3 regions of the Priestia sp. TGN 0903 genome follow, and region 2 is predicted to be linked to each of the others. Evidence: riboswitches for the same ligand, from Rfam matches in the RefSeq annotation. Region 2 holds a riboswitch; each other region holds the start of a gene.
The links. Region 2 has a riboswitch for thiamine pyrophosphate ahead of thiC (phosphomethylpyrimidine synthase ThiC). Riboswitches for the same ligand answer to the same signal wherever they lie in the genome.
Positions count from the first base shown of each region.

Region 1: linked by a shared signal. The riboswitch ahead of ACRPLY_RS17130 (acetylornithine deacetylase) and the one ahead of thiC (phosphomethylpyrimidine synthase ThiC) in region 2 are both predicted to bind thiamine pyrophosphate.
Region 3: linked by a shared signal. The riboswitch ahead of ACRPLY_RS22575 (thiamine phosphate synthase) and the one ahead of thiC (phosphomethylpyrimidine synthase ThiC) in region 2 are both predicted to bind thiamine pyrophosphate.

Region 1 is NZ_JBOZGL010000004.1:544,892-549,138, reverse strand. It holds gene ACRPLY_RS17140 (PTS transporter subunit EIIC) at 1-616, shown strand, start outside; gene ACRPLY_RS17135 (MupG family TIM beta-alpha barrel fold protein) at 613-1,623, shown strand; TPP riboswitch at 1,846-1,948, shown strand; gene ACRPLY_RS17130 (acetylornithine deacetylase) at 2,063-3,340, shown strand; gene tenA (thiaminase II) at 3,346-4,017, shown strand; gene ACRPLY_RS17120 (ABC transporter ATP-binding protein) at 4,010-4,247, shown strand, end outside.
Region 2 is NZ_JBOZGL010000015.1:21,127-25,373, forward strand. It holds gene ACRPLY_RS25405 (undecaprenyl-diphosphate phosphatase) at 1-723, opposite strand, end outside; gene ACRPLY_RS25410 (hypothetical protein) at 1,182-1,472, shown strand; TPP riboswitch at 1,554-1,668, shown strand; gene thiC (phosphomethylpyrimidine synthase ThiC) at 1,782-3,551, shown strand; gene ACRPLY_RS25420 (VanZ family protein) at 3,719-4,174, opposite strand.
Region 3 is NZ_JBOZGL010000008.1:61,084-65,330, reverse strand. It holds gene ACRPLY_RS22595 (amino acid ABC transporter substrate-binding protein) at 1-194, opposite strand, end outside; gene ACRPLY_RS22590 (fluoride efflux transporter FluC) at 536-934, shown strand; gene crcB (fluoride efflux transporter CrcB) at 935-1,321, shown strand; gene ACRPLY_RS22580 (hypothetical protein) at 1,373-1,588, shown strand; TPP riboswitch at 1,747-1,848, shown strand; gene ACRPLY_RS22575 (thiamine phosphate synthase) at 1,970-2,593, shown strand; gene thiO (glycine oxidase ThiO) at 2,577-3,704, shown strand; gene thiS (sulfur carrier protein ThiS) at 3,701-3,904, shown strand; gene ACRPLY_RS22560 (thiazole synthase) at 3,910-4,247, shown strand, end outside.

The DNA of each region.
Region 1 (4,247 bases), on a different contig from region 2:
GGTGTTAATTACAGGAATTATTACGTATGTGGTATTCATGCCAATCGGCGGCTTCATTTCAGATGGAATCACAAAAGGTCTTTTAGGAGTTTTAGAGGTTGGAGGAGTTGTAGCAGGCTTTGTTTTAGGGGCAACGTTTTTGCCGCTCGTTATTACAGGACTGCATCAAGGTCTTACTCCGGTCCATTTAGAGCTTATTAATTCGATTGGAGATGATCCGCTTCTTCCTATACTAGCAATGGGCGGAGCCGGTCAGGTTGGTGCAGCTTTTGCTATTTATATCAAAACAAAGAAAAAACGCTTAAAGCGAGCAATTGGAGGCGCACTTCCTTCAGGGCTGCTCGGAATCGGAGAGCCGCTTATTTTTGGAGTCACACTTCCTTTAGGGCGTCCATTCTTAACCGCTTGTCTTGGAGCAGGAATCGGCGGAGCATTTCAGGCGCACTTCCATATTGCAACTGTAGCAGTGGGAGTATCGGGTTTGCCGCTTACGTTTTTAGTTCATGCGCATCAAATTCTTCTTTATTTACTTGGATTAGTTATTGCTTACGCAGCAGGCTTTATTTGTACCTATTTCTTTGGATTTAACGATGAAATGGCGAGGGAGTTTGAATGATTGGCATTTCGTTTTATTTGAACGATAGAGATGCCAAACAAAGATTAGTAGAAGCGAGTGAATGCGGCGTTACACGCGCATTCACTTCACTTCACATTCCAGAGGAAAAAGGAGATTTAGCTGAACGGGCAAAAGAATTGCTTCATGTGGCTAGAGATTGTGGAATAAGCGTGTATGCAGATGTATCTAAGCATACACCGGTTCATTTAGGTATCGAAAGCCTTATGACTCTATCTTCACTTGGCGTATCAGGTATTAGACTAGACGATGGCTTTAGCGTAGAAGAAACGATTTTACTTGCGGATGAGTTTTATATTGCCCTTAATGCAAGTACAGTGTCAAAACTAGAAATAGAAGCGCTATTATCTGCAGGCCTTCATCATCATCAGCTGCTTGCTTGGCATAATTTTTATCCGCGGCCTGAAACAGGGCTTGAAGAAACGTTTTTTCAACAGCAAACAGATTTATTTAATGAACTTCGTATTCCAGTTTGTGCTTATATTCCTGGAGAAGGCGAAAAGAGAGGACCTATTTATCAAGGACTTCCTACTAGAGAAAAAGACCGTAATAAATGTCCTTTTACCTCTGCAGTAGATTTATACGGATGCGGAGTAACGGAGGTTTATATTGGAGATCCATACGCCAGTTCAAATTTATTAAAACGTTTAGTTCAATATCAAGAAAACCGCATTATTCCGCTACGCATTCGTTCACCTCATATACAGGGAACGTACAGCGTGCGTCCGGATGTATCAAGAGACGTTCTGCGTTTGGTTGATACACGATCTGTAAAACCAGTGCTGCCATTTCATACAGTAGAACGCAGAATCGGAGCAATTACAATGGACAATGATGGCTACGGACGTTACAGAGGAGAGGTTCAAATAGCTAAAAGGAATTTGTCTGCAAATGCTAATGTGAATGTGATTGGGTATGTAATAGAAGAAGATCATGAGCTGCTTTCATTAGTGAGACCGGGGCAAAAGCTTGAGCTTATTACTGTCTGAAGGAAAAAACGGCGTATTTTTAAAGAAGCCAATAGCTAACTAGTAATGTCACAAAAACAAAGAGCACACACTGCATGAAAAAGGTGTGTGCTTTTTCTTTTACTACTAAAAAGGAAACTATTTTCATTACCATATCATGAACCTTTCTATTGAATAAAACGCTTTACTATGATAAAACTATTACAGGTAAACATATGATAATAGATTAATTTCATAGAGATACAACACCACTAGGGGTGCTTTCGAAGCTGAGAGAGACGATAAGTCTTAACCCTTATAACCTGAACTAGGTAATACTAGCGTAGGAAAGAGGTATTGTAATGGATGTTTTGTATAGGATTTCCTTACGAACTCGTTATAATAATTTTGTGTACATAAACAAAAACACTTCTTTCCTGCGAAAGAAGTGTTTTTTTATGCGTAAAGGAAGGTGTCATACATGAAAGAAACAATTGATTTGCTTGTCAAACAGGTAGAGGAGCGCAAAGGAGATTTAATCCAGTTATTAACAACGCTTGTTTCGTATAAAACGCCAGCGCCTCCTGCACGAAATTCTCATGAAGCGCAGCTGTACGTAGCAGATTTTCTTAAAAACTGCGGTTTTTCCATTGATATGTGGGACTTATATTCTAACGACCCTATCGTAGTGGGAACGTTAAAAGGACAAAAATCGGCTGACTATCAAAGCTTGATTATTAACGGCCATATGGATGTTGCTGAGGTACAAGAAAATGAAAATTGGGAAACCAATCCGTTTGAAGCTGTTGTAAAAGACAATATGATAATTGGACGCGGAGTTGCTGATATGAAAGGCGGTTTGGCGGGAGCATTATTTGCTGTGCAGCTTTTAACAGAAGCAGGAATCGAGCTGCCAGGAGACTTGATTTTTGAATCCGTTGTAGGAGAAGAAGTAGGAGAGGCAGGTACGCTGCAATGCTGTCAGAAAGGGTATACAGCTGATTTTGCGCTTGTAGTCGATACAAGTGATTTACATATTCAAGGTCAAGGCGGAGTGATCACGGGATGGATTACGATAAAAAGCAGTAAAACCTATCATGACGGTACACGCCGAAGTATGATTCATGCTGGAGGAGGGCTGTTAGCCGCAAGCGCTATTGAAAAGATGGCAAAAGTGATCGGAGGGCTACAAGAATTGGAGCGTCACTGGGCTGTTACAAAGAGCTATCCAGGATTTTTGCCAGGGACAAATACGATTAATCCAGCAGTAATCGAAGGCGGAAGACATGCTGCTTTTATTGCAGATGAATGCAGGCTGTGGATCACCGTTCACTATTATCCTAATGAATCGTACGACCAAGTATCAAAAGAAGTGGAAGAATATATTATAGCTATTGCAAAAGCAGATCCATGGTTAAAAGATAATCTGCCAACCTTTGAATGGGGAGGCACATCAATGATTGAAGACAGAGGAGAAATCTTTCCGTCATTAGAAATTGATGAAAATCATGCAGGAGTGCAGCTGCTTGCAAATACTCATGAACAAATGGAAGGGAAAAAGCCTCCAATTGATGTGTCAACTAGCGTAACAGACGGGGGATGGCTAGCTGATGCGGGAATTCCCGCCGCTATTTACGGTCCGGGAAATTTAGCAAATGCACATGCTGTGAACGAACAATTAGATATTAATCAGCTTGTTCAATATACAAAAGTGATAGTGCAGTTCATTTATACGTGGCTGCATACGCATAAGGAGTGATCATCATGAAATTTAGTGAACGATTATACGAAAAGCTGCAGCCTATTTGGCGTCAAAATCATAATCATCCCTTCGTACAGGGGATGGGAGATGGAACGCTTGAAAAGGAGAAGTTTCGCTTCTACATGATTCAAGATTACCTTTACCTAATTGATTATGCCAAATTATTTGCGATTGGAGCCATGAAAGCTACCGATCTTCAAACGATGGGGAAATTTGCAGCCCTTTTAGATTCTACATTAAACGAAGAAATGAGTCTGCACCGTGAGTATGCCAAGAAATTTGAAATCAGCCAAAAAGAATTAGAAAAAGCGCAGCCATCTCCTACAACGCTTGCATACACGCACTATATGCTGCACGTTGGTCAAAGTGGAACATTAGCTGAATTAGTAGCCGCTCTTTTGCCTTGTATGTGGAGCTACTGGGAAATAGGAAAAGAACTTAGTGAAAAGCCTGGAGCTAACAATGAGTTTTACCGTGAGTGGATTGAAATGTACAGCTCAGAAGAATTTGGAGAACTGGCGACATGGTGTATCAATTTATTTGACTCACTTACTGAAGATAAATCAGAAGTGGAATTAGAAAAGCTTGAAGAAATTTTCTTGAATACGACGCGTTTTGAGTATATGTTCTGGGATATGGCTTATAACGAAGCGATGTGGCCAATTCATGAATAGGTCTGTGTTATCTTTTCAAAACGTCAGTTTTACGTACAAGAACGGTGATCAAGCGATTTTAAAATCATTAAACTTAGACGTGAAAGAAGGCGAGTTTGTCAGTATCGTTGGAGCGAGCGGCTCTGGGAAAAGTACGTTGTTTCGTCTCATTACAGGTCTTGAACAGCAGAGTGAAGGCGATATCGTGATTAACGGAAAGTCTTATGAAAAGCGACTAGGAAAAGTAGGCT
Region 2 (4,247 bases):
TATAAGCGCAAAAATAAAGGCGCTGATAAAACCAGCAATAAAAAACGGTAGTGCATCTGATGTGAAATACTGCCAGTTTTTAACCAATGAAAGTCCACTTGCTCCTGCCATAATTGGCACTGCCATAATAAATGTAAAATCTGCGGCTGCCTTATGGCTCATTCCAAGAAGAACCCCTCCTGAAATCGTTGAGCCTGAACGAGAAAAACCTGGCCAAAGAGCAATACATTGAAACAGTCCTATACCTAGTGCTTGTCCATAAGACATTTGGTCCACCGTCTCTACACGCGGACGTTTAGGTCCAAACAAATCTGCTAGAATCATTAATACAGCTCCGACCACTAAGCCAATTAGCACCGTATTTAAAGAAAACAAATGTTCATCAATGTAATCATCAAACAAAAGTCCTAACACTCCTGCGGGTAACAAACCAACAATTACCTGCATTAAATTTAAGCGATTTGTCGGTCCAATTGCAGCAGCTGGTTTTTTTCCCAATCCTAATAAATTAATAAAACGATCTTTAAAAATAACAACTACTGCTAAGATCGACCCTAGCTGAATAACAATCTTAAATGTATTAGCTACTGGAGATGAAAATAATTCTTTTGAATTTAACCACAGGTCATCCACAATAATCATATGCCCAGTTGACGAAACAGGAGCAAACTCTGTTAAACCTTCTACAATCCCTAAAATGATTGCTACAATAATTTCCCACATAAAGCTATGTACCTTGCCTTTCTTTCAAATTAATAAACTTATCGCTTCGTTTTACATGCTCAACTATTTTCCTATTTTGACACTTGCTTTTTTATCATAATTGTTAAAACTATGAAATACAATGTGTATTTGCAAAAAGATAAGAATCTTTAATAATTTGTAATAAAAAGCTTACATGCTACAACCAAAAAACACGATATCAGCTTTTATTTATTTTAAAAAGCAGTCACTATGTTCAGTATAAATTCTGGTCCCTTAGCTAAAAATGAATCATCTAGACTATTTTTCTTTAGTGTGAAAAAATGACTAAATCATTATGTTTTTTCCATCCCCCTTTACTGTCATCTATCATTTTAATCCAATAGGGCTGACTTATACGACATATCCCCCAAGTAATTTGAAACTTTTTTCTCTCTTTTCTCGTATATAGTAGTATCTTTTTTAGGAGGCTTTTTACTATGAATGGAAATGTACGTACAATGAAATGGGTCACTGCTGGGTATGAAGCCTTGCTGGGAATTCCTTTAATTGGCGCGGGGATTGTTATGGGCTTTAGCTATACTCCTCTTTTTATTGGATTTATTCTTCATGCTATCACACTCATTTTAGCTAATAGACGAGGGTTATCTGCTTATGGAAACATACTAGGGCTTGTTACCTCACTGGTTGCTTGGATTCCATTTTTGGGATTTATCATGCATATTATTACAGCTATTGTGATTGCAATCGATGCTGCTAGACAACGCTAATTGTCTAGCTTTTTTTATTTAAGGGTTGATTTTTTACCGAATGATGGTAAACTTAAGCCGTAAATTGAATAATTTGAATGTTATTTCTACTAGGGGTGTCTGATAGCTCAGACTGAGAGAAGAGTGCAATAAAACTCTTTAACCCTTTGAACCTGATTTGGGTTATACCAGCGGAGGGAAGTAGTCTTGAAAAGAATAGTATAGTTTTATTCTTTTTTTGCCTATTCCATCGGGTTCTGTCTATCACAGAACCCGATTTTTTTATGGTTCGGTATAGCTACACTTTATGCGAAACCGGAGGAATATGTAATGTCAAAACAAAATGTATCAGTTTCTATGAAAAAGCCTTTTCCAAACAGTCACAAAGTATATGTCCAAGGATCCAGACAAGACCTTAAAGTACCTATGCGTGAAATTCATCAGTCTCCTACTACAGGGTCTTTTGGTGAAGAAGAAAATAGTCCCGTACGTGTATACGACACGAGCGGTGTTTATACAGATCCCTCTTATGAAATTAATTTACAAAAAGGATTACCAGCTCTGCGCGAAAAGTGGATTGCAGAACGAAACGATGTAGAAACATATCAAGGCCGTACGGTTCAGCCACAGGATAACGGTTATTATGACGGTGATCCAAGAGATCAGTACGAGCGCTTTATCACTAAACGTTTACCTTTGCGCGCGAAAAAAAATCAAAATGTAACGCAAATGCACTATGCGAAAAAAGGAGTCATCACGCCCGAAATGGAATTTATCGCTATTCGTGAACAGATGAATCCTGAAATTGTGCGTGAAGAAGTAGCAAGAGGACGTGCGATTATCCCTAATAATATCAATCACCCTGAGAGCGAACCGATGATTATCGGCCGCAAATTCCATGTGAAAATTAATGCTAATATCGGAAATTCAGCTATTCGTTCAGCTATTGAAGATGAAGTAGAAAAAATGACATGGGCAACGCGTTGGGGAGCCGATACAATTATGGATCTATCAACAGGAAAGGATATCCACACAACACGCGAATGGATTATCCGCAACTCGCCTGTTCCTGTAGGGACCGTTCCTATTTACCAAGCGCTTGAAAAAGTAAAAGGCGTAGCAGAAGATCTAACGTGGGAAGCATACCGCGATACATTAATTGAACAAGCAGAACAAGGTGTTGATTACTTTACTATTCACGCAGGTGTTCTTTTACGTTATATTCCTCTGACAGCGAAACGTACGACAGGTATTGTTTCACGCGGAGGATCCATCTTGGCGCAGTGGTGTTTAGCTCATCATGAAGAGAACTTTTTATATACTCGCTTTGAAGAAATCTGTGAAATCTGTAAAGCATACGATATTGCTATTTCGCTTGGCGATGGGCTACGTCCTGGTTCCATTGCAGATGCTAATGATGAGGCACAGTTCGGTGAATTAGAAACGCTTGGTGAATTAACTAAAATTGCTTGGAAACACGATGTTCAAGTTATGATTGAAGGTCCTGGACATGTTCCAATGCATCTCATCAAAGAAAACGTAGATAAACAAATGGAAATATGCCAGGAAGCCCCCTTCTATACTCTTGGACCGCTTACAACCGACATCGCTCCAGGCTATGACCATATTACATCAGGTATTGGTGCTGCAATGATTGGCTGGTTTGGGACAGCTATGCTTTGCTACGTAACGCCAAAAGAACATTTAGGACTCCCGAATAAAGAAGACGTTCGCGAAGGCGTTATCACCTATAAAATTGCTGCGCATGCTGCTGACCTAGCAAAAGGCCATCCAGGAGCACAAAAACGCGATAATGCTCTGTCTAAAGCAAGATTTGAATTTAGATGGAATGATCAATTTAACCTGTCACTAGATCCAGAGCGCGCAAAAGAATATCACGATGAAACACTTCCCGCTGAAGGTGCTAAAACAGCCCATTTCTGTTCAATGTGTGGACCTAAATTCTGTTCGATGCGTATTTCTCAAGATATTCGTAACATGGCTCAAGAAAATGAAAAAGATGTAAACGAAGTAAGAAAAGAAGGAATGAAAGAAAAAGCTAAAGAGTTTGTTAACAGTGGTTCAAATATCTATCAATAATGAAGTAGAACAGCTTAAAAAACAAATTAAGCAGCTTGAAGGAAAGTTATTATTTGTTCAGCAAAATTGTCAGCACATTATCGTTGAATCCTCACATTCTTCCGTAAGACGCTGCATTAAGTGTTTCTATCAACAAGATGCAAAAAGGACTTCGTAAAGAAGTCCTTTCATCTTTTTTTGAAACGTGCTTTCAGCATGTTCTTGATCCAATATAGTATTTTAATAATAACCCAGCCTATAAATGTACCTAGCGTATTCAAAAAGATATCATCAATATCAAATACTCGTTCCGTTAGCTTGTACTGTAAAATTTCAATCAGAAAACTGATTAAGAAACCAGTCGTAAAGACTTGAATAAAACCGTCAAACCACTTCATAAACAACGGAATAAACATTCCAAGCGGCGCAAACATCACGATATTTCCCAGTATATTTGTCAGAGTGAGCATTATATTACCGCTGTCCCACATCAGACGGATTGTACTAAATAAATCCAAGTTCATTGCTTTTCCGTAAACATGTTCGTTTTCCCGTATGAGAGTAGCATAAATGACCACTGCCCCGTACGCAATAAATAGAATGAACATGACTTTTTTAACGATTGACCTGATGCTTACATTCACTTCAACATCACCTTCTTTGACTCCCCAAACCATTTATTATTATCTATATGTATATGTCCACTGCTTTCATTCG
Region 3 (4,247 bases), on a different contig from region 2:
TGAAAAGTGAACGGAGGGTATGTACCTTCAGTTCCAATTGTTAATACGCCATCTTTTTTCACTTTATTATATAAATCCTCTTGTGAAGATTTATTGTCTCCATTGTTTGCTTCATTTTTTGAGCTAGAACCGCATGCGGCAAGCACAACTGTGAAAGCTAATAGTAGCGACAAAAGTGCAGCAAATTTCTTCATTTTCTAAACCCCCTAGTATTCTGATAGGAAATGATACTCTGTGATACTAAACAAGAACACAGCAAAAGTCAACAAAAAAAACTTATACGATTAATGTGACTTAAAATAAGGGAAATATACCTTCTATACACGGTTTGTCATAAGGATACAGAAAGATTTTAAAATTTGGATTAAGTGGATTTTTAAGGGATATTTGAGGAGTAAAAAGGAAGTTTCATGCGACGATTTTCTCTTTCATTTTTTCATGACTTTTGGTGCAATAAACATATAGTTAAATGTTAAGGTAGAAATAAATTCCTTATGGTACACTTAAAGAAGAATTTATGAAACGGAGCGATATGATGAAAGCCATAAACTTAATCTCAATTGCCTTTGGTGCTATCGCTGGTACATATGCGCGTTATTTGCTAAATCTTTCCTTATTATATACGGGCTATCCAATAGGAACGGTAATTGAAAACCTATTAGGAAGCTTCATACTAGGCCTATTAACAGGATTTTTTGCGTGGAAAAAGCCAAAAGAATGGATAAAGCTTGGACTAGGAGTTGGCGTGTGCGGCGGTTTTACAACGTATTCAACCTTTGCAGGAGACGTCATTTCTCTCACTCAGCACCATTTATTTTGGGGAGCCATTTATGTCATTGTCTCTTTAGTAGGTGGAATCCTTCTTGCTTTAGCAGGTTATCTATGCGGTGAAGCGGCAGGGAAAAATTTAGTGAAAGTACATGAGGTGAAGTAAATGAGCATAGTGAGCTTGGCACTTGGCGGGGCAGCTGGAGGAATATGCCGTTATCTTTTGGGTTTAAAAGTTACAAAAACAGTTTCAAACCCTCCTTTTCCAGTCTCAATGCTGTTTGTAAACTTGCTCGGTGCGTTTGGGCTTGGTCTTTTTTACGGTAGTTATTATGGAAAGGTTCCGAGTCATGCTTATGATGATTCAATATTTTTAATGATTGGCATTGGGTTTTTTGGTGCCTTTACCACTTTTTCAACGTTTAGTGTGGAAACCGTACAGTTAATTCGGGAAAAATCTTATCGGAAAATGTTGGCGTACGTGGGGATTTCAGCATTTGGAACAGTTGGTTTATTTACAGTCGGTTTACTGGCAGGAACGTTTTTATTATAAGTAAAGAGAACGTTTCTAGTAGGGAAAAACAAAAAGACGGAGAAGTAGAGAATGGATAGAAAAGCAGAAGTTTGGAAATACATTTTGTTGATTGTAGCTGTTGCAGGTCAGATCATTGGTTTTTTATTTTTATTTATAAATGTTGTGGCGGCATTTATTTTTTACGGTTTTTATATTCTAACTTTTATTATGTTACTCCTGCTGTTTATATGGGATCGGAAAAAGGAAAAAGACAAAGAAGAATTTGACGACTATACCGATTACTAACTATATAAAAAGCAGAATGATTCGGTGCGCCGGGCCTCTTAGTAAAGAAGCTTAAAAGATACATCTATAAAAGGAAGAGAGCCGTAAGAGCATAAAGAGATATTGTATTTACATCTAGTTGTGTTATAATTTTAAGTGCAAAAACAAAATCAATAAATAGCAATCACTAGGGGAGCTTTTTGAAGCTGAGACGGATGTATTTCGGACCCTTTGAACCTGATCTGGTTTGGACCAGCGTAGGGAAGTGGCGATCATGTTTACATAACGATGCATGCTAACCACTCTACGTTGTAGAGTGGTTTTTTGTATGTAATAAAGCCCTCTGCACAAGATGAAGTGATTGAAATTTCTCTTTATTCTGAATGGAAAGGTTTCGATCATGTGGATATTCCTAAATTTCATGTCATTACAACAGATAAGCAGCCAATCGAAGAGCTTCAAAAAATTTTAACGGCTATCGCGCCTTTTGCGGGCGCCATTCATATTAGAGAAAAAAAGAAAACGGCAAAGCAGATTCAATGTTTACTAGAAAGCCTACCATTTTGTCGCTCTAAAATTATTGTGAATGACCGAGTTGATGTAGCGCATGCTTTAAAAGCAAAAGGTGTACAGCTTGCCTATCATAGTTTAGACGTTTCGTTTGTTATAGACGCATTTCCTTCTCTTATTGTTGGAAAGTCAGTTCACTCTGTGGAAGAGGCTTTAGAAGCTGAAAAAGATGGTGCTCACTACATTTTATACGGACATATTTATTCAACACATTCAAAAAAAGAATTAAAAAGTCGAGGGATAGCGGCACTAAAAGAAGTAGTAGACGCTGTGCAGATACCGGTTATTGCCATTGGAGGAATTACACCTGTAAATGCCAAAGAGGTACTTCAAACAGGAGCACACGGTATAGCCGTGATGTCTGGTGTCATGCTTGCGCAAGATCCCCTGAAAGCGATTAAACAATATTCTCATATATGGACATCTGGAGGTGGAGAAAATGAAGCAGCATTATGATGTACTGTTAATCGGAGGAGGTATAATCAGCTCTTCTATCGCTTATCATTTGTCAAAACAAGGAGCGTCAGTAGCTATTCTTGAACGCAATCAAGTTGGTTGTGAAGCTTCAAGTGCAGCCGCTGGTATTTTAGGTGCTCAAGCTGAAATTGATGAAGAAGGTCCTCTTTTAGACCTTGCTATTAAGAGCAGAAGCATGTTTCCTGAACTGGTGAAGGAACTAAAAGAAAAAACGGCTATCGACGTAGAGCTCATTCAAAAAGGCTTATTAAAAGTCGCTGTAACAGAAGAAGATGCACACGTATTAAAGAAAAAAGCCGCTCAGCACCACCGGTGGGACAAAGATGTAAGATGGATCGATGTAAAAGAAGCGCGTTTGTTAGAACCCGGGCTCTCTCCAGACATATACGGAGCCATTACAATACCGGGAGACGGCCAGCTAGCTCCGGCTAAGTTAACACAAGCTCTTGCTCATGGAGCCTTGTATCACGGAGCAGATGTATTCGAATACTGTGACGTTCACTCTCTTATTATGGAAAATGAAACAGTAAAAGGGGTACAGACGTCCAAAGGCTCTTTTTATGGAGAAAAAGTAGTGATTGCAGCAGGCTCATGGGCTAAACGCTTTATTTCTTCTGAACATTTAGGCGAGGTGTTTCCTGTAAAAGGAGAGTGTATTGCTCTGCAAAGTCATAAGCCCCTGCTTTCTAAAACGATTTTTTTAGATGAAGGTTTTTACTTAGTCCCTAAGACTGGTGGAAGAATCGTAATCGGGGCAACTAAGCTGCAGCATGATTTTACTAAGACCGTTTCTGCACAAGGTATTCAATTTTTGCTGAATAAAGCTTCTGCGCTTCTGCCGGCCATTAAAGAAGCCACATTTGAAAAAGCATGGGCTGGTCTTCGTCCACAAACAAATGATGGCTGGCCTTATTTAGGAGAGCACCCTGAAATAGCGAATCTGCACATGGCTTTTGGCCACTACCGAAACGGTATTTTATTAAGCGCTGCAACTGGAAAAATTATGGCTGATGCTTTGTTAGGGAAAAAGCCAAATCATTCATTCTTTACATCATTTCAGCTAACGAGAGCAATGGAGGGAGTTCATTGAATCTAATTATTAACGGTAAGACCGTCACTGTCGGAGATGAAATTGAAACGGTCGAGCACTTGCTGCAGGCTCAGAGTCTGCATGAGCGAGTTGTAATTGTTGAATTAAACAAGAATATTTTGCAAAAAGAAGAACATAGCGATGCATGCTTAAAAGATGGAGATACATTAGAAGTTGTTTCATTTGTTGGAGGAGGATGAAGAGTATGTTAAAAATTGGACAATATACATTTAATTCACGTTTATTATTAGGAACAGGGAAATTTCCGGACTTTACGACTCAGCGTCAAGCGGTAGAAGAGTCGGAAACAGAAATTTTAACATTTGCTGTTAGACGAATGGATATTTTTGATCAAAATCAGCCTAATTTATTAGAAGCACTTGATGTGAAGCGTTTCACTCTTTTGCCTAACACTGCTGGAGCAAAAAATGCAGAAGAGGCCGTACGTATTGCTAAATTAGCAAAGGCTTCTGGACTTTGTGACATGGTGAAAGTAGAAGTAATTGGATGTGATAAGACGCTGCTTCCTGATCCAGTTGAAAC